Roseivirga sp. BDSF3-8: one gene and its partner. The protein of the gene in region 1 binds, or shares a complex with, the protein of each later gene. Links are inferred from orthologs where the notes say so. Each region holds a gene or a part of one and is shown on either strand. Other genes may lie near its edges. The genes, in order: pheT and pheS.

Region 1 (17,701 bases):
TCGATGAGCTTGGTGAGACCCCTCTACCCAAATACATCAAACGTGACGCAGAGCCTGAGGACAGAGAGCGTTTTCAGACAATCTTTGCTGAGCATAAAGGTGCTGTAGCAGCCCCTACTGCAGGTCTCCACTTTACCGAGCACGTGATTAAGCGCCTTCAGATCAAAGGCGTGGAACTCGAGCCCATTACCCTGCATATTGGTCTGGGTACTTTCCGCCCTGTAGATGTGGAAGACCTTACCAAGCATAAAATGGACAGCGAGAATTTCCGCGTATATGACAAGACTGCCGACATGGTAAATGACGCACTTGATCATAAGCGCAGAGTGGTAGCGGTAGGTACTACCACCATGCGATCCCTGGAAAGCTCAGTATCTGCTAGCGGAAGGCTAAAAGCTAATGAAGGGTGGACGGATAAATTCATCTTCCCTCCTTATGAGTTCAAGATATGTAATTCTCTGATCACCAACTTCCATATGCCAGAGTCAACGTTGCTTATGATGGCAGCTGCCTTTGGTGGATACGATCTGATCATGGAAGCGTATCAGACGGCTATCAAAGAAAAGTATCGCTTCTTCAGCTATGGAGATGCCATGCTTATTCTTTAATTAACCGTGCCAGAAAAATGCAGAAAGGCTGCCCGGGAAATCCCTGGCAGCCTTTTTCAATATAAAGCCGGAAGGATCGTTAGTAGGTGGAAACCAACTTTTAACAATTATGAAAAAGAAGAATTTTTCCCTCGACCAACTAAAGGTAAAAAGCTTTATAACGGGCACTACTGACAAAGTAAAAGGAGGGACCGCCCAAGAGATAAGCAAACAGTGTGAGGAAAGCTTTTACACAGATTGCCCCACTCATTTGTATTGCCCATCCCTGCAAACAAACTGTAACGAATGCTTTAGCTAAAAATTAATTCAGGACTCAAAAAGGCTGCAAAAGCAGCCTTTTTTGTTTCCCTCTTTTTATGTTAGGCTACTTGCCACTAATTTTGAACTACAAAATGCCTTGTCATTATGAAAAAGTATGCGCTGTTAGTGGCAGGTGGCGTTGGCCGCCGCATGAAATCCCCTACCCCGAAGCAGTTTCTGATTATCGGGACTAAACCTGTAATTATTCACACCATAGAGGCATTTTTAGGGTATGATTCAGGCATTGAGATAATACTTGTTTTACCTCAGGACCATGTGGGCGAATGGCAAAGGCTTGCTGAGACCTATCATTTATCAGAGTCGGTAAAGACTTGTGTGGGAGGAGGGACACGCTTTCAAAGCGTACAAGCGGGGCTGGAACTGGTAGCACCGGATAGTCTGGTGGCCATACATGATGGGGTAAGACCGCTTATAGCCCGCAAAGTGATTGAGGAGGGGTATACAGTGGCCCGCAAGAAAGGAAGCGCCATAGCTTCGGTGCCATTGAGAGAAAGCATACGAAAAGTGGGGGAACAGGGGTCAGAAGCTCTGGATCGTTCACAGTATCGGCTAATACAAACGCCGCAGACCTTTACAAGTGACCTGATTAAGAAGGCATACAGTCAGAGGGAATTGGCGGTGTTTACCGATTGTGCGAGTGTAGCCGAATACACCGGCCATGAGGTCACCCTGATCGACAGTGATTACACTAACCTTAAAATTACCGGCCCGGAAGATATACCACTGGCAGAGGCATTGCTCGCCATGAAATAAGTAGCCTCAGGCATCAAAACACAACGACGTTGCTTCGGGCGCCACATTGAAGGTCGCCCGTAAGCATGTCTATTTAGTATTCGTCTTCGTTGAAGAAAAAGTCCTCTTTAGTAGGGTAATCAGGCCATATCTCCTCGATATTCTCATATGGTTGCCCATCGTCTTCCAACTCCTGCAGGTTCTCCATCACTTCCAACGGTGCTCCAGACCTGATTGAAAAGTCGATCAACTCATCCTTAGTAGCAGGCCATGGGGCGTCTTCAAGATATGAAGCTAATTCTAATGTCCAGTACATGATCTATTTTCCTTAGTGTTTATACCCTTTTTTAATTTTCCGCGAAAATAATGATTTCGCGCTCACTTCCTATGAAGTGATAAAATAAAAACAAAGGCAAATTTTAAACCTATTTTGTAACGTCGAAAACGTACATTGTTTGATAAGGTTGCAATTACCACAACCTTCTCACCGTGCAAATAGGCTTTGCAGGGAAAAAGTTCAGAAACTGATTAAAAAAAAGATCAGATAGATGCGAGCTCTGAGCGCAACTCATCCATGATACGCCGCTTTACAGTCACTTTACGTTGCTGCAGGCTCAGTTTTCCGTCCAGCATTCTGTTAAAGCTGTTAGTATCACTATTGAGCTTATTGACGTTATCCTGGAACAGGTCCAGCTCACGCTCATCACGGCTCAGCAGATCCTGGAGAATTTTTATCTTCAGTTCAAGTTCATCCTTTTTGGCCGGCGTATCGCCCAAGCGAGAGTGAGTGAGCTTATCCAGGAAGTTTCTTTCACGAACCAGGTCACAGATAATGTGGAAGTTCTCAGCTAGTTTACGGCCTTCTTCGGGCGGCACGCTACCGATAGACTTCCAGGTAGTCTGTAATCTTTTCACTTCCTCCACCGAATCACGATCACTTCTGTCTTCCAGGGTTTTAGCCCTTTCCAGAAGCTCTTTTTTCGCCATCAGGTTCTGCTCACGATTCTGATAATTTCCCTGACCTCCCTGTCTTCTGTTCGGAGCACCACCGGGACCACGTCGCTCCCCCTGCTGTTTGAATCTTCTGTAGATGTAATCGTTATTGCGCTTAAAGGTAGCCCACAGTTCATTTCTTACACTGGCAGGAATACGATCCAGTCGCCTCCACTGTTGTTGCAGCCTGCGGCTTTCGTCTACGGCTTTGCGTGGATCCAGTTCTCTTTTCAGGCTTTCAGTACGGTCTACCAGCTCCCGGTACTGATCTATTTTACGATCCATCATTTTCTGGCGATGGTCGAAGTAGGCCTGGCGGCGATCATAGAAGCCCTGAACGATCTCATGGAATCGGTCTTCTACTTCCTCTTTATATTCATCCTCAACGCTGCCGGTTTTTATCCAGCGCATTTTTAAGTCTTTATACTTCTCCCCTGCTTCTCTGAGGTCCTGGATCTCAGCATACTCTTTAGCCTCCTCAAGCAAGGCTCTCTTGATTTCAAGGTTTTTCTGGCGGTTTACATTAATGATCGCCCGGAGCTCCTCTTCTATTTTGTCCAGTTTTTCGAACAGCACAACAAAATCACCCAGCGCATCAAAATTGACCAGGTAATCGCGCATATGTATAAGCTTCATCAGGTATGAGCCTTTATTTTCAGCTTCCGTTACCTGCTTTTCTAGCTGCTCTACTTTTCCGCTGGCTATAGCATACCTGTCCTCAAAGTATTTGATGGTGGTCTCTTCGTCCTGTTTCACCTCACCTATCTGGCGGTCAGGAAATTCTAAAAAGCCTTTTCTGAATACTTTGCCGTCCTGTATGTACCCGAATTCGTGGTTAATAGCTGTCAAAGCTCCTCTGCATTTAAATGAAAACCAAGATTGTGAATGGCAAAATAATTAATTCGAAAGTAAGAATCACGACAGATTATAATTTTTACCATATTTGTAAGAGACAAAATGTAATCATGAGCAACGAAAAGATCATCTTTTCCATGTCGGGAGTGAGTAAAATATACCCTCCCAAGAAACAGGTTTTAAAAGACATTTACCTCTCATTTTTTTACGGTGCAAAGATCGGTGTCCTTGGCCTTAATGGCGCGGGTAAGTCCTCTTTGCTGCGCATAATAGCTGGTAAAGATAAAAATTACAACGGCGAAGTTGTATTCAGCCCCGGTTATTCCGTAGGTATGCTGGAGCAGGAGCCTGAACTGGATCCATCCAAGAGTGTGAAGGAAGTAGTGGAGGAAGGCGCCGGTGAGATTGTAGCTCTCCTTAAGGAGTTTGAGGAAATTAACGCTGCATTTGCCACCCCCGAGGTGATGGAGGATCCGGACAAAATGAACGACCTCATCGAAAAGCAGGCAAAGGTTCAGGATAAACTGGATGCATCTAATGCCTGGGAGCTGGAAACCCGGCTGGAGCGGGCCATGGACGCCCTGCGTACCCCTCCTGCGGATGCTAAGATTGAGAACCTCTCCGGAGGTGAAAAAAGACGAGTAGCACTTTGCCGCCTATTACTACAGGAGCCGGATGTACTGCTATTGGATGAGCCTACTAACCACCTTGACGCCGAGTCTGTACTATGGCTGGAGCAGCACCTGCAACAATATAAGGGTACGGTGATTGCCGTTACCCACGACCGTTATTTCCTTGATAATGTAGCTGGCTGGATACTTGAACTTGACCGTGGAGAGGGTATCCCATGGAAAGGCAACTACAGCAGCTGGCTGGAGCAAAAGCAGAAACGCCTGGCCCAGGAAGAAAAAACCGAAAGCAAGCGCCAGAAAACACTGGAGCGTGAGCTTGAGTGGATACGCATGAGCCCCAAAGCCCGTCAGGCTAAGTCAAAGGCCAGGATCAGTGCCTACGAGAAAATGGCCGGTGAGGAAGCTAAGGAGAAAGAATCAAAACTGGAGCTATACATCCCACCGGGACCTCGCCTCGGGTCAAAAGTTATCGAAGCCCAGGGTGTGTCCAAGTCCTTTGGTGAAAAGCTGCTTTTCGAAGACCTTACCTTTAGCCTGCCGCAAGGGGGCATAGTAGGTGTAATAGGACCTAATGGTGCTGGTAAGACTACGCTCTTCCGCCTTATCACCGGCCAGGCTGAGCCTGATGCCGGCACTTTTGACGTGGGTAGCACAGTAGAAATAGCTTATGTAGACCAGGAGCACCATCAACTTGACCCTGAAAAAACAGTATGGGAAAACATTTCCGAAGGGAACGAGCTGATGAGCCTTGGTGGCAAAGAAGTGAACAGCCGGGCATACGTAAGTAAGTTCAACTTCAGCGGGACAGACCAGAGCAAGAAAGTGGGCAACCTCTCCGGAGGAGAGCGTAACCGGGTGCATCTGGCAATGACCCTTAAGGAAAATGCCAACCTGCTGCTACTTGATGAACCTACCAATGACCTTGACGTGAATACGCTCCGTGCGCTGGAAGATGCTTTAGAAAACTTCGCTGGCTGTGCGGTAGTGATTTCTCACGACAGGTGGTTCCTTGACCGTATCGCCACGCACATTCTGGCATTTGAAGGCAACTCACAGGTATATTGGTTTGAAGGTAATTTCTCGGACTACGAAGAAAACCGCAAAGCCCGCCTGGGTGATTCCGAACCTACAAGGATTAAATACAAAAGCCTGGGATAACTGTTCACATACGAACACCATGCTGTGATATCCGAACAACTTAAATTAAGAAAAAGGCCCATACAGGGCCTTTTTTGGCTTATATTGTAAATGGAACACTATTTGCAACAGTGACTCCGTAACTATTAGAAATGAATTGAACCGAGATGAAACGTAAATTATTGCCCTACCTCCTTTCCCTGGTGGCCCTGTTTGGCTTCACAGGCTGCTTTGAACTGGAAGAAAAAGCGCACTTTAATCGCGATGGATCCGGAACCTACCAGTTTACTGTAGATCTAGGCCGCCTGAAATCCTTCATTGATATGATGGATGCCATGAGTGAAGAATCGGAAGATGCTAAAAGCAGCCCCAAAGAGGAGATTAAAGACGGATTTAACGAAACAAATGAGAAACTATCCAGGATCAGAGGCATCAGCAATATCAAGCCTATTGAAGATGAGGAAAACTTCCATTTCGGGTTGAGTTTTGACTTTAAAGACATTGATGCCTTGAATAAGGCAATGAATGCGACCTTTGATATCAAAAAAGATGGCGAACCTGTTGATCTGGACTTTTTCAGCTTTAAAAATGGCCGCCTGGAGAGGTTTGAATACCAGAACCTGGAAGAAGCCCTGAAGGACGCCAAGGATGGTGAGGAAATTGACCTTAGCGGAGGCTCATTTATGGATGACTTTACCTACACCACCATATACACGTTTGAAAAGCCTGTGCAAAATGTCAGTAATCAGACGGTCATGCTATCACCCGACAGAAAAACAGTCACCCACTCAATTCACCCCTTCAGGGAAGGCGATACCACCACCTTGCACAACATCATAGAATTCTAAAAAAATAAAGCCCGGTGAATAACCGGGCTTTATTTTAATGCTCATGTTCCCTACCAAAAATAACCGCCTCTAGCCAAGACTTTTTTCTCTCCTCTTCTTCATGCTTCTCCTTTTCCGAAAACTCGAAACCTGCTATTGCTCCCATATCAGGCTGGCCAGCATCCACCCAGCAAGTGTACCACATGTCAGCCACCAGCTTAATACTAGCCTGCATTTGTCTCTCTACCTGACCGGCCAGAGCCTCATGGTATCGTGTGCTAAAATTACGGTTGTAGGTTTTTACTATAGCACTACCTCTTTCCTCATAGCTATACTTTTCGTCACCATAAGTCATGGTTAGCTCCTTTTCGAATAAAAGAACTGAATCAAGCGCTTCATTGCCACTTATAACAGCCTGCCATGCGCTTTCCTGGGTATTCATCAGGTAATCTGCCTTACCCACAAAAAAATCATAATCCTCTGCAAAAAGCTCTGGCAGCCGGCTTTCCCAAAAGCCATGTATACCATGCTGTCCGGTTAGCTGCCCGTTGTAGTTACTAGTGGTGTGGAGAGGAACATGGGCATCTGCTATATAATGCCCGACGTCGGCAGAAAGCCTGAGGATGGCCCGGGCATCATTATTTTCAAAAGCTTCTTTCAATTGATAATACATCCTGTTGATATGCCAGGGGACAATTCCATGAGCATTGAGCGTATCCTCTCCATACAGCTCTGCGGCTTCTTTCCAGTACCGGGGCAACTTATGGGCCGCACTATCTCCATATTTGTCAAGATCAATGAAATGCCGGGGAGCCTCCCACTCCACTGCATACCTCCTTTGATCAGGGTTTACCGCATTCTCTGTTATGTAGCGGATGTGTCGTTTGTAAAACACAAATAATTCAGGAGGCAAGGAAAATACCGCCTGATGATTTATCTTGCGATGGGCCATAAACCCCCATCCCATGGCCGGGGCTGCCCCTATCATTACCAGAAGAATTGATAAGATTTTTTTCATTTTGCTGGTTTGAAATGGCGAATTAAAAGCGAAACCGCGTGATTGGCAAGCCATACCAGACAGTTAGGAGTAATTTTTTTTAGCCCGGGTTTGATAGGTTGAAATAAAATCCTAACTTTGCAGACCTAAAATTCTGAGATCAAGCGTACCTGAAAATATATAGAAATGGCAAATCATAAATCTGCTATTAAAAGGATCAGATCTAACAATGCGAAGCGTCTTAGGAACCGCTACCAGGCCAAGACAACTCGCACTTTTATTAAGCGTCTGAGAAACACAACCGACAAGTCTGAAGCACAAGACCTTTTCACTAAGGTTTCCAGAATGCTTGATAAGCTTGCTAAGAAGAACGTGATCCATCAGAATAAGGCTAACAACAACAAGTCGAAGCTGGCTAAGTATGTAAATAGCCTGTAATTCTTTTTGAATAAGACTTTAAGGAAAGCCTTACGGAAGTAGGGCTTTTTTTATGCTATGAAAGAAGAACAAAAAGGCCCTACCGGGATATATACCTGGGCAGAAGAAGACCGCCCGCGTGAAAAGCTATTACTGAAAGGCAAAGAGGCTCTTTCAGATGCTGAGCTGCTAACCATTCTTATAGGAAGCGGTTCAGCTGGAGTAAGCGCTCTGGATCTATCAAAAAACATTCTGAAAGGATCTGAAAACAGCCTTGACAAGCTTGGAAAGCTATCTGTCAGGGATCTGATGAAGTTCAAAGGTATTGGCGAAGCTAAGGCAATCTCTATCATTGCAGCTTTGGAACTGGGCAGACGACGAAGAGAAAACAGCCCTGAGAGTAAACCAAGAATCCGGTGCAGCCGTGATGCCTATGACATCATCTGGCCCCTGCTAGCCGATCAGTCCCAGGAACAGTTCTGGGTGATCATGATGAACCGGGCAGGCTTTGTAGTAAAAAAGTCTCTTATTAGTCAGGGGGGTGTCGATCAGACAAGCGTGGATCCGCGCGTTATTTTTAAAGAAGCTATAAGCGAGCTTTGCAGTACTATAATCTTAGTGCATAATCACCCCTCAGGAAACGTCAATCCGTCCAAGGAAGACATTGCTATAACCCGCAAGCTATCTCAGGCAGGTAACTTGTTGGATATTAAGGTAGCCGACCACATTATTTTTACCAATCACCGCTACTACAGTTTTCTGGACGAAGATATCATGCCGTGACCTGTCCCTTTTACTGCATCCTTGTATATTTGAAAAATAGTTTCGGAAAATATGAGGAACCGCAACGTACTACTGTTAACCCTACTGGGTGTCGCCGTACTGATCATTATCATTTACGGCTTCAATACCTCCCAGGACCCTCAGGCCTACGCTGAGACAATCAGTGAGGAGAGAAAAAAATCAGAACGGTTTTTACTATATAATGAGGACTCCCCACTGGATGAAGAGGATAAAAAAAACTTTAAGGGGCTGAACTACTATGAACCTGACCTTACCTATAAAGTACGGGCTAAGGTGACTCCTATCGGCGGAAATCAGGAAATTACCCTCCCTACCTCTGACGGCGCGGAGCAAACCTACCGTAAGTTTGGTTATGCGCGCTTTGAAATAGACGGCAAACCACAACAATTATTGCTGCTGGAAGTACAGGATGATCCTGATGAATTATTCCTGGCCTTTGCTGATGCCACCAGCGCCAGAGAAACTTACGGGGGAGGCCGGTACCTCGATCTGACAAGGCCGGCGGGCGAGTCAGTTACACTGGATTTTAATCTCGCGTATAATCCATACTGTGCCTACGTGGAAGGCTACAGTTGTCCTTTTCCTCCTCCTGAAAACACACTAAATATCCCTATCCGTGCCGGCGAAAAGGATTACTGATGAATAAAGTGTAATTTACCGGCTTAAACCGTACCATCTTCAAATTAGCATTCGACATACTCCATGAAAATATCACTTAATTGGCTCAAGGACCTCGTAGACATTCAAGAAACCAATGAAGAAATAGCCGACCAACTTACAGACACAGGTCTGGAGGTGGAAGGAGTGGAAGAAACTGACAGTGTGCCTGGAGGCCTCCGCGGAGTGGTCATAGGTGAAGTGCTTACCTGTAAGAGTCACCCCAATGCCGACCGACTGCGGGTGACAACGGTGGATGTAGGTGATTCTGAACCTAAACAGATTGTATGCGGAGCACCTAATGTAGCCGCTGGCCAGAAAGTAGCTGTGGCTACTGTAGGCGCAATGCTTTACCCTGCCGGAAGCGAGCCTTTTAAGATCAAGAAATCAAAGATCAGAGGTGAGGTATCCGAAGGTATGATATGTGCAGAAGATGAACTGAATCTCGGCACCGACCACGATGGCATTATGGTATTGGAAACAGATATGCCAAATGGTACACCTGCAGCAACATACTTCAATATTGAGAAGACCACGGTAATAGAAATAGGCCTTACACCAAACCGGGCAGACGCCGCATCTCACCTGGGTGTAGCCCGGGACATAAAGGCACTGCACCATCGTGACATTAAGCAACCTTCCGTAGAGGCTTTTAAGGTAGAAAACACAGACTACCCTATTGAGGTGGTGATAGACAATAAAGATGCCTGTCCTCGGTACACAGGCATTACTGTGTCTAATGTGGAGGTAAAAGAAAGCCCCGAATGGCTCCAGGAACGGCTTAGGTCAATCGGGCTTGCCCCGCTAAATAATATCGTCGATGTCACTAACTACATTCTCCACGAACTGGGCCAGCCTTTGCATGCGTTTGACGCTGATCAGATCAAGGGGAAAAAAATCGTAGTGAGAAACATGCCTGAAGGCACGAAGTTTACCACTCTTGATAGCGTGGAAAGAACGCTCAGCGGTGAAGACCTCATCATAAGCAATGCTGAGGAAGGAATGGCGATAGCGGGTGTTTTTGGCGGACTAGGCTCCGGGATAAAAAACACTACCCGTAACATTTTCATTGAGAGCGCCTACTTCTCTCCCGACCATATTCGAAGAACGGCCATGCGCCATGGGCTTAAAACGGACGCTAGCTTCCGCTATGAAAGAGGTACAGACCCTAATATTACAGTATATGCTTTAAAAAGAGCTGCCCTACTGGTAAAGGAGGTAGCTGGAGGCACGATCTCATCTGAAATTGTGGACGTGTACCCTGATCCGATCCAGGATTTTCGCGTACCGGTAACCTACAAGAATGTACACCGGTTGATCGGGCAGCAGCTACCCAATGAAAAAATCAAGTCTATCCTTGAGTGGCTCGATATTAAGGTGGAAGAAGAAACAGAAACTGGCTTTACTGCTATCGTGCCTCCTTATCGCGTGGATGTAACCCGGGAGGCTGACATTGTCGAAGAGATTATCAGAATATACGGCTTCAATAATATTGCTCTTCCCGAAACGGTGGGAAGCAACTTCCTAAGCGATTTTGAGACTTTTCCCAGTCATAAGGTCAAACAACAGATTCGCGAGATACTATCCGGCAGCGGCCTTAATGAGATTATAAACAACTCACTGACCAAGCCAGCCTATGCGGATAATAATCCTCAGCTTAACGGCGATGAGAGTGTGGCAATGCTTAATAAGCTGAGTGAAGACCTGGGAGTATTGCGTCAGAGCATGGTGTATGGCGGGCTCGAGTCCCTGGCCCGAAATATCAATCATCGCCAGCGCAATCTTGCTATGTTTGAGTTTGGTAAGGTTTATCGTAAAACCGAAGGAAAATACAAGGAAAAGGAGCAGTTGGCTATCTGGCTTACAGGTAAGAAGGCTCCGGAAAACTGGTTGTCCGGAAATGAAGAGGTTACCTTTCATGACCTTTCCGGTATAGTTAATAAGGTACTGGGCCGGTTTGGTATTCAGCCTGCTGACAGTGAGGCATTTCACGAAGGGCAGTTCGACTATGCCCTTAAGCACTCGCTAAATGGCAAAGAAATCGTTACATTAGGTAAGCTGAACAAGAAGACGACCAAGCAGGCTGAGGTATCTCAGACTGTGTTTTACGCCGAATTTGACTGGGGCTACCTGATGAAACAGACTGGTAAGCCACTGAAGTACAAAGAGGTAGCGCGATTCCCTGAAGTAAGACGCGACCTAAGCCTGGTGATAGACAAGTCTGTAAGCTTTGACCGGATTAGAAAGATTGCCGAGCAGTATGAGCGAAAGCTGCTTAGAAAGATCAGTGTTTTCGATGTATACGAAGGAGATAAAGTGGGGGAAAATAAGAAGGCTTATGCCCTGAGCTTTATCCTGCAGGACAATGAGAAAACACTGAATGACAAGGCGATAGATAAGACCATGAGCAAGCTGATGAAGGCATTCGAGAAAGAAATCGATGCACACATCAGAAAATAACGGAGCATGAAAGAAAAGTTAAATCAGGAGATTAACCTCCTGGAAAGAAAAATGGGACTGCTTATAAGCGAAATCAATAGCCTGAGGCAGGAAAACAAGCGTCTGAATGGAGAAAACAGCGATCTAAAAGAAAATTTAAGCCAAAAGGAGAAGCAGATTGCGCATTTTAAAAATCAAATGAAAATTAGTAAAATTGTGCAGCATGCGGCAGTGACAAATGATACAGCCGGGCTTAAAGATCAGATAGACGAATATATCAGGGAAATAGATAAATGCATCGCCCATATAAGCGATGAGGGAAGGTAATATAGTATGAGTGATCTTTCCATAAAGATAAAAATCTGCGACCGGGAATATCCTATGCGCGTGAGCGCAGAGAAGGAGGAAAAGGTACGACAGGCTGGAAAGGCACTTCACGAAAAAATCAAACATTATAGAGAACGTTTCGGAATAGACGATAAACAAGACCTTTTGGCCATGGTAGCATTTGATTGCTTAGTAGAAAAGCTTGAATGTGAAAGCGGCCAGACTGGCGATGTGGATTTCTTACTCAGAAAACTTAATCAACTGAATGGGTTGGCCTCTAAGGCTTTACCATGATTTTTTAATAACCCTCCACTACATCCCCTCTCGTTCGCCCTTCTGCCAGAGCCCGGTATGGCAACACACCTGTTAGTGCCGCCCATACATAATTACCGGTAAGATGAACGATATATCAATAGTACTTATCATAAGCCTGGCCACCCTGGCCATTGGGTTTGTGATCGGGCGATACCTGTTAAAGCAGGTTTACAAAAAAGAAGAGGAAGAAATAAAGGAAAAAGCCCGCCTCATTATCCAGGAGGCCGAAATGAAAGCCGAGTCTCTGAAAAAAGAAAAGGTGATCGAGGCCAAGGAAAAGTACCTTAAGCTCAAAAGTGAATTTGAAGAGGAAGTAACCAGAAAGAAAAACCAGATATTAAGCAACGAGCAAAAGCTTAAGCAGCGCGATAGCAACCTGTCCAAACAGATGGAACAGGTAAAACGAAAAGAAGCGGAAACCGAAAGTATGAAAGAGAATCTTTCTGCGCAGATTGAAATAATTAACAAGCGTAAGGAAGATCTTGAAAAAGTAAAATCCCAGCAGGTACGAGCCCTTGAAAAAGTAGCTAACCTGACAGCAGACGAAGCACGGGATCAACTTGTAGAAACCCTTAAAGAAGAAGCCGAAACGAAAGCCTCATCCTATATTAAGGAGATCATGGAGGAGGCTAAGCTTTCGGCTACCAAAATGGCTAAAAAGGTGGTATTGGACACCATCCAGCGGACAGCCACCGAGCATGCCATCGAAAACTGCGTCTCGGTATTCAATATTGAAAGTGACGACATTAAAGGGAAAATCATCGGCCGCGAAGGGCGAAACATCCGGGCGCTGGAGGCTGCCACAGGAGTTGAGATTATTGTAGATGATACCCCTGAGGCTATCATAATCTCTGGATTTGATCCCGTACGGAGAGAAATTGCCCGCCTGTCCCTGCATCGCCTGGTTCAGGATGGCCGGATACACCCTGCCCGTATAGAGGAGATTGTGGCTAAGACCCGCAAGAATATAGAAGAGGAGATCGTGGAGATAGGAGAACGTACAGTAATCGACCTTGGAATACACGGTTTACATCCGGAATTGATCAAAATGGTAGGCCGTATGCGATTCCGTTCCAGCTACGGACAAAACCTGCTACAACACTCGCGTGAAGTAGCCAGACTCGCCTCCACCATGGCTTCTGAATTGGGTCTTAACGCCAAGCTTGCAAAACGTGCTGGTCTGCTTCATGATATTGGTAAGGTATGGCCGGAGGAGCCGGAGAAGCCACATGCCATTCTCGGTATGGAACTGGCTAAAAAATACAAGGAACACCCTGAAGTATGTAATGCCATTGGTGCCCACCACGATGAGATAGAAATGACAACGCTTATTTCTCCCATCATACAGGCGTGCGATGCTGTCAGCGGATCACGCCCAGGGGCGCGCAGAGAAGTAATGGAAAGCTATATCAAGCGCCTTAAGGATCTGGAAGAGCTGGCTTTGGGCTTTGACGGGGTTAATAAATGTTATGCGATTCAGGCAGGCCGGGAGCTCCGCGTAATGGTGGATGCAGAATCGGTTTCAGACAACCGTGCAGGTCAACTTAGTTTCGATATCTCTAAAAAGATAGAGAATGACATGCAATATCCCGGGCAGATCAAGATTACAGTAATACGCGAAATGCGAGCTGTGAACTACGCCAGATAGGTTTAAAAATTTAAGATAGAAAAGGACTTCCGAAAGGCAGTCCTTTTATTTTAGGTGCTGTATTGAATAAGGGTTTGTATTTTGTGTTAAACATGAAGTATTGACCTGGTGTACGAGGCGTAAGGCAGCTAGATAAGCTATATGCTATATCGTAAAAAAGGACCGGCCCGTACACATTGTTTCTTTAGAGTCTGAACAGTACTTAATGCCGTGAAAAACGAGCAAGGATAAGACTAAAAGGATAGACGAAGAAGAATTAGTCAATACGATTAACCTCTTTTTCTATGACTATCATCAAACAATGTGTCGGTATCGACATCTCCCAGACAACCTTTGCAGTATGCATCTGCTTTTTAGAAGATACTCATGATCATCACTTCAGTGAGACAAGGCATTTCAAGAATGACAAAAGTGGCTTTAATCAACTGCTCCGCTGGGTGCGGAAGCAATGCAAAAGCTCAGTAGAAACAGTGTATTTGATGGAGGCTACAGGGGTTTATTACGAAAACCTTGCCTATCATTTGCATAAGCTAAAGCAGACAGTGCATGTAGTGCTTCCTAATACCTCTAAGCATTACTTTTCAAGCCTCAACATAAAGACTAAAACCGATGCTTTGGATGCAAAGATTCTTAGCCGTTTTGGTGTGGAAAGGAAACATAAGATCTGGGCTCCGCCTTCACCAGTATTGCTGGAACTAAGGAACCTGACTCGTTATTATGTACAGCTCCAGGAAACAAAGACAGCACTCAACAATATCAAACACAGTAAGGAGGCCGCTTATGAGGTACAGTCTATCATATTAAAGAGCAACCGTAGCCTGATCAAGACTATAGATAAGCAAATACAGGTGTGTAAAACGAGTATTGAAAAACTTATCGCCAATGAGCCTCAGCTTAACGAAAAAGTTAGAAAGGTTTTGACTATCAAAGGGGTAGGCCTCATCACAGTTGCAACCATTATTACCGAAACCCTGGGTTTTGAGCATTTTAAAAGCATCAGGCAAGTGGTAAGCTATGCAGGGTATGATGTGGTAGAAAGGCAGTCAGGGAGCTCTATCAAGGGTAAGACTAGAATATCTAAAAAGGGCAACCGCTATATCAGAAATGCGCTCTACTTCCCTGCTATGGTTAGCTGTAGATTCAACCCAAGCCTAAAATCTACTTACCTGAGAATCATTCAGAAAAAACCATCCAAAATGATTGGCCAGGTAGCCATACAAAGAAAGCTCTTGGCTTTGATCTACACACTTTGGAAGAATGACTCTGAATACATTGAAGGGTACAAAAAAGAAGTAGCTTCAGCCATAAAGACCGAAGCTACACTGGATAGTTCTAACTAGAGAACTTCCTTCAGACTTAAAAATACTTTTTTCCAATTAAACTTGGAATCTATAACAGTACCTTTTTTTATGTTCAGTGACACCCCGTATCGATAGTCAATTTCCACTTTATAAGCCCGAAACTTTCAGCTCTACCTGAAATAAGGTATATTATATAAGAACTAAACCTCAACCACCTATGAAAAAAACTTCAATTTTTGCCTCTCTAACATTGCTCTTTTCGCCGGATTGTTATTTCCCGGAGAAGAGGCCGTGGCCAACCGAAATAATACCTTACTTATCTCCGCCACATACAATGAGGCAGACGGAGACCCTGAATGTGCTGCTTCAGTAACTTTTTGTGCTGCAGCGCTTGCCAATCTGACTAGTTTCTACTGGCGTGTATCCGGCTCCGGATATATCAATGGTCAATCCAATATTAATTGTGTGAGTGTCACGTCTCAGCGTAGTTATTACTCAAGTTCATCCTATACGGTTAGCGTTACTGCGTACGATGGTCAGGGCCAGGCCTGGTACGGTAGCCGTAGCTGGGATGTTCAGGCAGAATATCTTTGTGATTAATCAGTTAACGAAAGGCAGTGTCGGCAAACACTGCCTTCTTTTTTTACCAATAAGGGAACATTTGAGAGAAAAAAAGTTATAGCATTATTCAGGTACAATTTTTTTATACCTGTCTTTTTATTAGGCTGTCCGCATTAAAGGCTATCAACCAGGGCAGGCGAAATAAAAAAAACAACCTAACCTTTAAGAAATGAACGCTTTCTTTAATTCAGAGTCTGTAGTCTTTCTGCAGGCTGTAATGCCGAACTATGAATACCTGATGTTCGGAATTATATACATACTTATTCCCCTGGTCGCGGTCATAGACATTTTTAAAAGCAGGTTCAAATGGGTATTGCAGAAGCCCGTTTGGCTCTTTGTAGTGATCACCATGCCTGTAGTGGGTGTAGTACTTTATGCAATGGCCGGGCGTAACTCCCGCAGTCTTCATACCAGCAGGACTGCTGCTGTAGGATAGAGTAGGTCAACCTTTTCGTTTTTCGTACGGACAAATATCTATATACTCATCTTTAAGGTGACGTTTACGTAGGTTTTCCCAATATAACGGGTCATACAGGTGGCTATGTGTCTCTTCAAAAACCTCCCTCTTGGCAGGATCAGGCACTAAAAAATTCCGGAATTGCTCGGGAAACACATCATTTTCCCCCACTGCAAACCACGGTTCGGCTGATTGGTAATTTCCCATTCCCCCCTCCTGCTGGGGAATAGACCTGAAGTTCATTTCTCCGAGAGGCATGATCTCATCATAATCATAAAAGATCACCCGTTCTTCAGGGGTAATTCCAAAGTTCTTCATAAAGAGGTCACCAGGGAAAATGTTCGCCATCGCCAGGTCTGATATTGCCTCCCCATATTCGAATAATGCCTTACGCAATTTATGACCTCGGGCAGTTTTAACGAACTCACTCAGTGGCATCATCCACCGCTCTGTGTAAACAAGCGAAAAAATAACACTTTCACCCTCTACTCTCACCGTCTCACTACATTCGCTGAGTAACTCCTCCAGAACAGGAAGGGCAAACCTATCCTTCGGAAGGATGAGATTACGAAACTCCTGGGTATCGGCTAGCCTGCCACCACGGTCATGCTCAGCCACATAACGGTATTTGGCCATCACTTCGTATCGTGTCACTTTTTTGGGAGGCTTGGCCTTATTTCTTATAACCTTAAACACCTGCGTATACCCCTGCAGCATAAACACCGCCATGACCATGCCTTTAATTCCCGGAGGGTAAGCAAAAACAGCCCCTGGCATATTGAGGCGATCCTTCAGGGATTGGTACAATAATGACTTGCCATGCTTATGAAAGCCCAGATTAATGAAAAGCTGGTCTCGTTGCTTATTAGGCATAAGTGTCATGAGGAAGTTCACAAGATGGGTAGGGTCATAGGCTATTACCTGGAAATAAGACCGGGTAAATGAAAATATGACGCGACAATCGATCTCTGAGGTAATGAGGGCATCAACTTTCAAACCCTTTTCACCATGCACAATGGGAATTAATATCGGGATAAAATGTCCTTTTTGCCTTAGCCTCCCAACCAGATAGGCTCTTACGTTTCTGTAAAACACATGAGGACACATTTCTAACCGGTCACCGGCACCGCTGGCGACTTCATTCATTAGAAATCTGATGTCCCTCTCCCTATCCTCAAAGCTCAAGGTAAATCCGGCTAAATCCAGAACACTGGAAAAAGTAGCCTCTTTATCCCGCATGTCATAGGAGTAAAAGGCTAGTTGATCATCACTCTCTTCTTCAAAAGTAAAAACCAACTCATGTTCGGCTATCTGGCCACCAAGTAGCCTTCGGATAAATGAATTATAAAATGTCCGGCAAATATCTGGACCACTGTCCGCAGTACATAATCCGGCAAATTTCTCTTTTACCATCTTCCAATGCAAAGGCCGTTCATCATAGCCCGCTACCACATCAATCCACCTTCGTTTAAGTTTCAATACATGATTTTCGTGTAGTTGCTGTCGCTTAGCCGTTGCATGCCTCTGCCCCTTCCAGTCCCGATTTTCAAAACGATCTTTAGCCAGAGAAGTCTCAACCATAAATTCACGATGAAACTCAACAAATGCATCAA
Region 2 (10,286 bases), 710 kb from region 1 along the record:
TACTGACGGTCTGCGGGCAGAACGTGAGCAGGGCATTACCATTGATGTGGCCTATCGTTACTTTGCCACACCTAAGAGAAAATTTATCATTGCGGACACTCCCGGTCATATCCAGTACACGCGTAACATGGTTACCGGTGCTTCTAATGCCAACCTGGCTATTGTACTGGTAGATGCGCGTAATGGGGTGGTAGAGCAAACCTGCCGGCATGCATTTATCGCCTCTCTCCTACAGATCAAGCACCTGGTACTGTGCATCAATAAGATGGACCTGGTGGACTACAGTGAAGAGGCTTATGAGAAGATCAAAGATGACTTCGAGGATTTCAGCGCCAAGCTGGAAATACCTGACATACACTTCATTCCTATCAGTGCCCTGAAGGGGGACAATGTGGTGAAGAAAAGCGAAAACATGCCCTGGTATGACGGCGGCACGCTACTCTACACGCTGGAAAATGTGCACATAGGCAGTGACCTGAATTATGTGGACAGCCGCATGTCTGTACAGCGCGTGATACGCCCGCAGAGTGATGAGTACCATGACTTCAGAGGCTACGCGGGCCGTATAGAAGGGGGTATTTTCAAGCCAGGTGACGAGATACTCGCCATGCCCTCAGGCTTTACCAGTAAGATCGCCAACATCCACCTGATGGATAAAAAACTGGGTGAGGCCTTCCCTCCTATGTCGGTGGTGATGACGCTTGAGGATGACATCGACATTAGCCGCGGCGACATGATCGTAAAACCTCATAACCAGCCTACTGCCAGCCAGGATATTGAGCTGATGATTTGTTGGCTAAATGAGAAAAAGCTGCAGCCTAATGGTAAGTATGCTCTTCGCCATACCTCACAGGAAGTACGCTGCATTATTAAGGACGTGCGGTATAAGGTGAACATCAACACGCTGCACCGCATTGAAGACGATCTTGAAATTGGTCTTAACGATATCGGACGTATTCGTATTCGTACTACTAAGCCGCTCTTCTTTGACAGCTACAAGAAGAACCGTAATACGGGTAGCGTAATATTGGTAGATGAGTTTACGAACGAAACGGTAGGTGCTGGCATGATCATCTGATCGGCCTGCCGGGAAATAAAGAAGAAAGAGGAAATGCAGGATAAGATCCGGGAATTAACGAATGAGATAGAGGGCTATCAGGTTTCCAACAATGATGAACTGGAGGCCTATCGTCTGAAATTTATCAGCCGTAAGGGGGTGATGGGCGAGCTTTTTGCCGGGCTGAAGGACGTGCCCAACGAAGATAAAAAAGCAATGGGTCAGGCCCTGAACGTGTTGAAAAATGAGGCGCAGGATAAGTTTAAAGAACTTATTACCAGCCTGGAGGAAAGCACAGCAGGCGCTAAGTCTCATGACCATCCAGATCTTACCCTGCCGCCTGTGCCTGACCAGTTGGGCACTATTCATCCGCTGTCTAAAACGCAGCAGCGTATCATTGAAATATTTGAGCAGATCGGGTTCAGTGTGGCAGAAGGCCCGGAAATAGAGGATGATTTTCATAATTTCAGTGCACTGAACTTCCCGGAGAACCACCCGGCCCGCGAAATGCAGGACACATTCTTCATTGAGAAGAATCCGGATATGGTACTGCGTACGCACACTTCATCCGTTCAGGTACGGGTAATGGAAACGACGAAGCCGCCGCTGCGTAAGATCATGCCGGGCAGGGTATACCGTAATGAGGCGATTTCAGCGAGGGCCCACTGCTTCTTTCACCAGGTGGAAGGTATCTACATCGCTGAGAACGTGAGCTTTGTGGATCTTAAGCAAACGCTCTATCACTTTGCCAAGGAGATGTTCGGGCAGCAGAGTAAGGTACGCTTCCGTCCCAGCTACTTTCCGTTTACAGAGGTAAGCGCAGAAATGGACGTTAGCTGCGGCCTGAATGAGCCGGGCACCTGCGAAATTTGCGGAGGCCGTAAGAATGTATGTAAAGGTACCGGCTGGGTAGAGATATGCGGTGCAGGTATGATAGACCCCCAGGTGCTGGAGAACTGTGGTATAGACCCGGAAAAATACACTGGTTTTGCCTTTGGAATGGGGGTGGAACGTATCGCTATGCTGAAGTACAATATCGAGGATTTACGCCTTTTCTCTGAAAACGATATACGCTTCCTGCGTCAGTTTACCCCCATGGGATAATATAGAAGAACAAAGATTCTATGAATATAAGTAAAGTTGCCGTAGCCGGATCAGGTGTAATGGGCGCAGGTATCGCGCAGGTAGCTGCCATGGCTGGCTACGAGGTGATGATGTATGACCTGAAACCTGAAATGCTGGAAAAAGGTCTTGCCACTATCACTAAAAACCTGAATAAGGGAATAGAGAAGGGTAAGGTGACTAATGAACAGAAAGAGTCTGCCCTCTCCCTCATAGCGACTACGGATCGCCTGGAAGAGGTAAAGGCAGACCTTATCATAGAGGCGGTAGTGGAGCGGCTTGATGTAAAGCAAGGGTTATTTAAAAAGCTGGAGGAGATCAACGGACCCGATACGATTCTGGCGACAAACACCTCTTCTATTCCGGTAACACGTATTGGAGCGGCCCTCAAAAGGCCTGAAAACTTTCTTGGCCTGCACTTCTTCAATCCGGCGCATATTATGAAGCTGGTAGAAGTAATCAGCGGCGCTGCCACCAGCAGCGAGGTAGCCCAGGCCGGATACGACTTTGCGGAACGTATCGGAAAAACCCCGGCCGTGGCAAAAGATTCTTCCGGCTTTATCGTTAACCGTGTGGCGAGACACTTTTATGTAGAGAGCCTGAAAATTGCGGAGGAGGGTGTAGCGGATGTGGAAACGATAGACGGCCTGCTGCAAGGGGCCGGATTCCGTATGGGACCTTTCCGCCTGATGGACCTGATAGGAGTGGAAACGAACTTCAGTGTGACCAAAAGTATGTTTGAAGCCTTTCACTACGACGTTAAATTCAGACCCAGCCGCATACAGGAGCAAAAAGTGGATGCCGGTCACTTCGGCCGCAAGTCGGGCCGCGGCTTCTATAATTATGAGAAATAAGGCACATTATTTTCTAGTTCTCTTACTCAACCTCACTGGCTTATACCTGAGCGCCTGCTCATCTGATGAAGAGCCTTACCCCCGCTTTCCGGTGGTTACGGTATATGAGGAAGTATATCTGGACAACCCAATCCTGCAGGCAGACCTGGACAATCCGTCTAAGCGCTTTGTGTACCTTAACGCCGGCATTAATGGTATCATCCTCCACAAAACAATAGATGAGCGCTACATCGCGCTGGAAAGACTGTCTCCGGTAGATGTGGATGCTGACTGTACGGTGAATGTGGATGTGTCAGGCTTTTTCATTGACGACCCTTGCTCTGATGCCACGTGGGACCTTGAAGGAAACCCTTCCGGAGGTGGTAATGCATGGCCACTTTACCAATACCAGACCAGCCGCACAGGACAGGGCGGTAATTACCTGATCATTACAAACTAACGGAAGCCGGAGACTACAGCAGCTCTCCGATGATCTTCTCAATACTTATGCCTTCCGCCTCAGCCTTGAAGTTACGCACGATACGGTGACGAAGGGCGGGCACAGCAACAGCTTTTACATCTTCGATATCGGGAGAGTATTTAGCATTTAGCAGGGCATTACATTTGGCTCCCAGCACAAGGAACTGTGAGGCCCTGGGGCCTGCCCCCCACTCCAAGTATTCATTGGTAAGGGTATGCGCGCGCTCAGTCCCGGGTCTGGTCTTGCTTACAAGGTCCACAGCATACTCCACTACATTATCAGCCACAGGTACTTTTCGGACCAGCTCCTGGTAAGCCATGATTTCCTCAGCGGTCAGCACAGTATTCACCTGGTTTTTTACGGCGGTGGTGGTATTCTTCACCACTGTTACTTCATCTTCGTAACTGGGATAGTCCAGATTAATATTGAACATGAATCTGTCAAGCTGGGCCTCGGGCAGGGGATAGGTACCTTCCTGCTCTATGGGGTTCTGGGTAGCCAGCACGAAAAAGGGCCTGTCCAGCGGAAAGTATTGCCCGGCTATGGTAACGGCATACTCCTGCATGCTTTCGAGCAGGGCAGCCTGGGTTTTGGGCGGGGTACGGTTTATCTCATCAGCAAGGATGATATTAGCAAATATCGGCCCTTTGATAAACTTAAAGTTTCTGTCCTTATCCAATGTCTCAGCTCCGAGTATATCGGAAGGCATTAGGTCGGGCGTAAACTGAATACGGTTAAAACTCAGGTGAAGCGCTTCGGATATGGTTTTAATAAGGAGTGTCTTGGCCAATCCGGGCACGCCTACCAGCAGGCTATGGCCCTGGCAGAAAATGGAAGTAAGCAGCAGGCGGACTACCTTGTCCTGTCCTACGATTACTTTTGAAATTTCGGCAGTGAGCCGGGTATATGCTTCGTGAAAACTATCCGCTGCTTCAACATCGGTTTTAAACTGCACCATATATTCGAGCTAATTAAAAAAATTGGCCCCTGCTGTCAGGGGCTGTCCATTATTCCGCACTGATCGTAGTCCGGATCGATATAAATATACACTTCTTTTTTGGCCTGTTCGAACCAGTCGTCCAGTGCACTGGTCTTTTTCTCATTTTTTGTGGCCAGAAATATCTTCTGATAATCCTGCTTCAGGTTGGCCTGGTGAGGCGCTATCTTATCTTTATAATAGATAATGCGCATTCCTGTTTGCCCGTCTGCCGATGTGAATTCGATAGGCTCTGAAATATCCCCTACCTGCATGGTATCAATCGTAAAGAAAAGGGTGGGGTCGAGGTTTTCAGTACTCACCCGGGGTGTGCCTGTGTTATCCAGAAAGAAGCCGCCACTGTTGCCGGTCTGCTGATCATCGGAGTATTCCTTGGCTGTCTCTTCAAACTCTATACTATCATTAACGATAAGGGTACGAAGGCTATCAAGGTATTCAGAACTGCGCTTCAGGTCAGATGGCCTGGTCTTAGGCTTGATAAGTATGTGACGGGTATTGAATTCGTTACCCCTTCTTTCTATTAGCTGAATGACATGAAAGCCAAACTGTGTCTCTACTGGCATGCTTATCTCTCCAGGCTTCATTTTAAGGGAAGCCGCCTCATATTCAGGAGCAAGCTGCCCGCGTGCGAAGAAACCAATGTTACCACCGCTTCTCTCAGCACCAGGCTCTTCGGAGTACATTCTGGCCATTACGCCGAAATCAGCCTCGCCATTAACGATATCGCTCCGGATTTCTGTAAGCTGACGTTTCACCTTTTCCTTTTCTTCATCCGTAGGTTCGGGAAATTTCACTATCTGACCTACGGTTACTTCGGTAGAAAAGAACGGAAGGCTGTCCTGAGGTATCCTGTTGAAGAACTTTTTTACTTCTGCAGGTGATACAGTGACCGAGTTAGTAACTTCACTCTCCATGCGGTCAGCCGTAAGCTGCTCTCGCAAATCTCCGCGCAAATCGTTTCTGATTTCCTCTACGGATTTATTGTATATCTCCTGAACCTTCTCCTCACCACCAATCTGGGAAAGGATGATGTTCATACGCCGGGCCAGGTTAGCTTCAACTTCAGGCTCTGTCACTATGACGGAGTCTATCTCAGCCTTGGCAACTAACACCTTGGTGAGCACCAGGTCTGACAGCATCTGACACCTCACTCTGTCGCCTCCGCGCTGCCCTCTGGACATCAGGTCGAGGTAAGCTTTATCGAGGTCAGACTTGAGAATGATGTAATCATCTACCTTAGCTATGATCTTATCCACAACCATTCGCTCGCCTTCCCCACTCTGTCCGTATGCAAGGGGACTGATGGCCAGTAATACCCCCAGGCAACAGGTGACCAAAGCCACTATCCTCTTACTCAATCGAATAGATCTCAAACTCATTGTTATCTTTTGCTTCTTCGTATATATTCCTTTCTAGCTGGTCTGCTAGAGCTACTTTGCGTTTGTTAATGATGATGTTTCTGATATCATCTTTCACAAACTCTAACGGTGAGGTCTGGTCTGAAATTTTATAGTCCTGAATATGAAGTAGGTATTCGAACTTTTCATCGTCAGTTTCCGCAAAGGTATTACTTTCCAGAAACTGTACCTTATTGGGAATGCTCATAAAGGGCGTGTTGGCAATCACCTCATCAAAATTAAGCCATAGAGAATCCTCCATGGAATAGTTCATTGCAAACCGGAAGGCGTAGCTTTTAAGCTCTTTTTTATTTTCAGCATCGGGCTTCCTCATCATTTGTTTTATCTGAGCAAGCTTAGGAGCGTCTTTGGGTACTTTTAAAAACCACCCGCGAATGATGTTCTGCTTAAGCTGAAAATTGTCCTGATTGATATCATAGTAGGCCTTAACCTCCTCATTACTCACAGCCGTGTCCAGGTTCTCATTGATGTATTGTTTCTGAAATTCATAGACCATCAATGCATAGCGGTAGTCTAATATTTTTCTTTCAAGTTCGGCTTTATCATAATCCACCTCTTCCGAAGCTTGCGAGATAAGCAGTTGCTTCCTGACCCAGCTGCGGATGTAGCGGTCAACAAGGCTGGCGCTATCGGTAGCATTCATGCCTCTGGGGACTATCCCCGCCAGGTCTGTCATCCTTAGCTGAGCGTCACCTGCCTCGGCCACCAAGGGGTCCTCCGAATCGTCTTCTCTGCTACGTATACCCAACTTATCACATGATTGAAAAGCGAGCATCATCAGTAGGCAGACTAACCACCCTTTACTCATTCTCAAACTTCCTGTATATTTCGTTCAGTGCCCTCCGGTTTATCTCCACAGGGTATTTCTCCCGAAGTTCAGCTACCCACTCCTTTTCCAGATGCTCCTGGTAATCACTGATGACCTGACCTCTTATTTCAGACAGTTGCTTAGCCTGAGGCTCAAGCACCTCATATATCCGGATGAGGGCATTTTCATCATCTGTTACTTCATAAACTCCTTTTTCGGCAGGCAGGTCCTGTAGCATTTCGTTACCTGACACTTCAAACCGCCCATAATCTACACGGAATGACAATGGACGCCCCTCATTCAGGAAAGCCTCCATGTCTTTAGGAGACGTGCTCATAATGGCTAACGCCGCCGTGCTACTTTCCGTACCTTGTGTTCTCAGCTTTTCGCCATTTATGCCAAAACGGCTCAGGGTCTGGCGAACTGAGTCTGCAAACGCCTCATCTTCCTCAGGCAGTGAAGCCGTAAGGATCAATGATGATTTGGCATTTACCCGTCTGGCAAGGCTATCCAGCTTAAAACGGTGCAGGTTGTTGAACAGCATGTCACCATCTCCGGGTTCCAATACTGTGGTACTACCGGATACAGGGTAGAGGTCAGCTTTCAGCAGGGGCTTTACTTCATCTGCCAGGCTGGCATCTGAAAGTTTAATTATTGCTGCATTAAAACGTTTGCCCCATTGGTATTTTTCAATGTTTTCCTGGTAATAGTTCCGAAGCCCGCTAGTGTCACGGGTGGCTTTTGACCATACTTTTCGATCCATTAGTTCGAATAGTAATATACCTTCACGGTACTCCTGATACAGAAGGCGATAGTCATCGTACTTATCTGCCAGGTGCTCTTCTTCATACTCTACCAGTTTCATTTCTGTCCAGCGGTCATACAGGTTTCTTACGGAAGGCTCGGCAGTCCCTCCCCTGTTGAGCCCTTCAGCAGACCGTTCCGCGAGGGAAATGAAGTCGCTGACATAGTAAGGTTTTAAATTGATGGTAAATACCGCCTTGGACCCAAGTGAGTCTGACTGTGCTTTCTCCCAATTACCGGAAACAGCAGCTGTTGACACCAGAGCGACCATCTGCTCCAGGACCTCAGTATTCTCTTGGAATGAGTTTTCTTCTTTGAGGCGCTTAATGAGTGCTTTCTTGTTCACTTCGGCCCGGCTATCCCGGTTAATTTGCCGGGCAATATTTTCCCGGACATCCTCCAGAGCAGGAACTGACTGTCGCTCAAGAAGTCTAATAATATGCCAGCCATACGGGGTTTTAACAGGCTCGCTTATGTCTTTTGGGTTTTCTAGGGCGAAGGCAGCATTCTCAAAAGAGGGTACCATGTTACCAGTTCCAAACCAGGGAAGCTCACCTCCTCGATCTTTTGTATTCAAATCTTCTGAGTACTCACTGGCTGTCTCGAACCAGTCCGCTCCCTGGTCAAGCATACGGTAAATCTCTTCAGCTTTTTTACGGGCCGCCACGCTGTCTTCAACGCTCATACCCTGAGCGGCGCGAATCATAATATGAGCCACTTTTATTTTTCCGCGGCTTTCGCGCTTATCGTGTACTTTTACAATATGATAGCCATAGCGTGTACGGAAAGGCTCACTAACCTCCCCTTCCGCGGTGGCATATGCAGCCTCCTCAAATGGATATACCATTTGCATGGACGTGAAATAGCCGAGATTGCCGCCGTTTTGAACCGCAGAGGGGTCTTGGCTATTGGACCGGGCAAGTGCATTGAAATCCTCCCCATTTATGGCCCTGTCCCTTAGTGCGGTTATCTTTTGGTAGGCTGCCAGGGTGTCCTGCGGTGAAGCGCCGGGATCTACCGTGATAAGGATATGGCTTGCGTTCACCTCCTGCTTGCTTCGCTCGTATGCTTCTTCAATCAGGGCGTTGGTAATAGTTGTTTCGGTAAGATAGGGTTTGGCCAGTTGCTTACGGTAGGTCTCGAGCTCCTGTATAAAAGCTTCCTCATTTTGCAGCCCCAGTGATTCTGCCTCTTTTACCTTCAGCTTAAAATTTACGAATAGCTCCAGGTACTCGTCTATCTCCTGCCGGGTGATGACGGAGTCATTATTGAAGTTGTTCTTATTAAAAACATAAATGAACTCTTCGTTTGTTACCTCTTTGTCACCGACCTTAAACAGGTAATCGCTGTCATGACTTCCCTTTTTGGGTGCAGAACAAGCGGTAACTAAAAGGGCTAGTCCTAGGATGATACTTGCAGTCTTTTTCATTTACCTGGTTGTCAGATATATTTTTTACGCAAATCGATGACAATTTTAGCGATTTTTTCTGACAGAACATATGGAAAAGCTAAGGGGAGGGATACAGAGAGGGTAAAATCAGAGCTTTTTGAAGAGACGGCAGGTGTTTTGGTTGCGTTTGCTCTCGAACTGGATGTCGTCCATAATACGCCTTACCAGCATCAGGCCAATGCCTCCTTTCTTCTTTTTCCGAACCACTTCCTGAAGGCTGGGCTCCTTATATTCTGCAAGATTAAAGCCTATTCCCTTATCGGTGATTTCAAAAATAAAGTCATTGTCCTTGTTCACGCGGATGAACAGTTCAAGATGTTCGTTGGGATTACATTGGTGTGAATGGATCATCAGGTTGGCGCATACCTCATCCACCGCCAGCACAAGTTTGTTTACTTCCACTTCGCTGACGTTGTATTTAGCCAGTACTTCCGATACAAAAGACCGGATTTCGCACAGCTTATCCTTGCGGCAGGGTACTTTATATTTAAACTTAGCCGACAACCTCTATTGCTTTCTCTTTGGTATCTACTAACGTAAGTAATTGATCCAGGCCCAGAATTTGAAAAACATTTTTAACCTTTTCGTTTACGCCATAGATCACCATTGTTTTGCCTTCTTTTTTCATATCCTCAATGTAGGACATGAATACCCCCAATCCTGCTGAGGAAATATACTCCAGCCCGGAGCATCCTATGGCTATTTTTTTATAGCCACTTTCAAGAGCCTCAGCAATGGCTGTATCAAGGTGAATAGAAGAACTGGCATCCAGTTCGCCCTGAACGGTAATAAAAAATATTTCTCCTTCTGCCTGAGTATCAATATCCACCATAAATTGGTACGAATAATCCCCTTAAGGGTTTGTTTTCTTTATAAAAATTTTATAACCAGTGCGGTGTAATCATCGTCAAGTCTGGCCTCTCCGCTAAATAAATAGAGGTCTTCTAACACTTTATCGGAGATATCTTTAGGTTTTCCGGTAGCCTCTTTCTGAATCAAATTTTTCAGCCTCTCATATCCGTATTCCTCACCCTCCTTATTTCTGGCCTCCACAATACCATCGGTATACAGAAACATAACATCGCCAGGCTGATAGGTTACCGTGTTGGTTTGTACGTAGCGGCTGTACTCAGAGTTTCTTAAAATTCCGAGCCCCAGCCCACTATCGGCATAATAGCATGCTGATTGCGTTTCTTTGCTATAGTAAAGTGTAGGACAATGACCTGCCCTGACAAACTCAACAGTACGGGTATTAGTATTAATCAGGAAATAGGAAGCAGTAATGAAGCTGCTCTTATCAAGGCAGCGGCTGAGGG

What was found.
Region 2: the proteins of pheT (region 1) and pheS are in contact, whole or in part, in a crystal structure (PDB 6P24), measured with the Escherichia coli proteins. The link is inferred for Roseivirga sp. BDSF3-8 from one-to-one orthologs.

The regions. Positions count from the first base shown.
Region 1 is NZ_JBGNFV010000001.1:3,018,606-3,036,306, reverse strand. Bases 8,722-11,732 are described here. They hold pheT (phenylalanine--tRNA ligase subunit beta), read left to right. Parts: upstream 8,722-9,025; coding sequence 9,026-11,440; downstream 11,441-11,732. Other genes in these bases: AB9P05_RS12595 (hypothetical protein), read left to right, coding at 11,447-11,732; AB9P05_RS12605 (DUF1684 domain-containing protein), read left to right, coding at 8,722-8,962. Also shown: tRNA preQ1(34) S-adenosylmethionine ribosyltransferase-isomerase QueA, read left to right, coding at 1-608; AB9P05_RS12650 (hypothetical protein), read left to right, coding at 718-906; AB9P05_RS12645 (2-C-methyl-D-erythritol 4-phosphate cytidylyltransferase), read left to right, coding at 1,014-1,682; AB9P05_RS12640 (DUF2795 domain-containing protein), read right to left, coding at 1,756-1,977; AB9P05_RS12635 (DUF349 domain-containing protein), read right to left, coding at 2,202-3,503; energy-dependent translational throttle protein EttA, read left to right, coding at 3,620-5,299; AB9P05_RS12625 (hypothetical protein), read left to right, coding at 5,446-6,126; AB9P05_RS12620 (zinc dependent phospholipase C family protein), read right to left, coding at 6,161-7,123; rpsT (30S ribosomal protein S20), read left to right, coding at 7,289-7,540; DNA repair protein RadC, read left to right, coding at 7,598-8,302; more of AB9P05_RS12605, read left to right, coding at 8,354-8,721; more of AB9P05_RS12595, read left to right, coding at 11,733-11,746; AB9P05_RS12590 (cell division protein ZapA), read left to right, coding at 11,753-12,040; rny (ribonuclease Y), read left to right, coding at 12,144-13,709; AB9P05_RS12580 (IS110 family transposase), read left to right, coding at 13,994-15,049; AB9P05_RS12575 (hypothetical protein), read left to right, coding at 15,278-15,610; and 2 more genes.
Region 2 is NZ_JBGNFV010000001.1:2,304,096-2,314,381, reverse strand. What follows is about bases 325-3,136. They hold pheS (phenylalanine--tRNA ligase subunit alpha), read left to right. Parts: upstream 325-1,111; coding sequence 1,112-2,161; downstream 2,162-3,136. Other genes in these bases: AB9P05_RS09525 (hypothetical protein), read left to right, coding at 3,023-3,136; AB9P05_RS09530 (3-hydroxyacyl-CoA dehydrogenase family protein), read left to right, coding at 2,182-3,033; AB9P05_RS09540 (sulfate adenylyltransferase subunit 1), read left to right, coding at 325-1,078. Outside these bases: more of AB9P05_RS09540, read left to right, coding at 1-324; more of AB9P05_RS09525, read left to right, coding at 3,137-3,472; AB9P05_RS09520 (AAA family ATPase), read right to left, coding at 3,486-4,448; AB9P05_RS09515 (peptidylprolyl isomerase), read right to left, coding at 4,487-5,869; AB9P05_RS09510 (peptidyl-prolyl cis-trans isomerase), read right to left, coding at 5,841-6,686; AB9P05_RS09505 (peptidylprolyl isomerase), read right to left, coding at 6,709-8,949; AB9P05_RS09500 (ATP-binding protein), read right to left, coding at 9,058-9,474; AB9P05_RS09495 (STAS domain-containing protein), read right to left, coding at 9,464-9,802; AB9P05_RS09490 (GAF domain-containing SpoIIE family protein phosphatase), read right to left, coding at 9,841-10,286.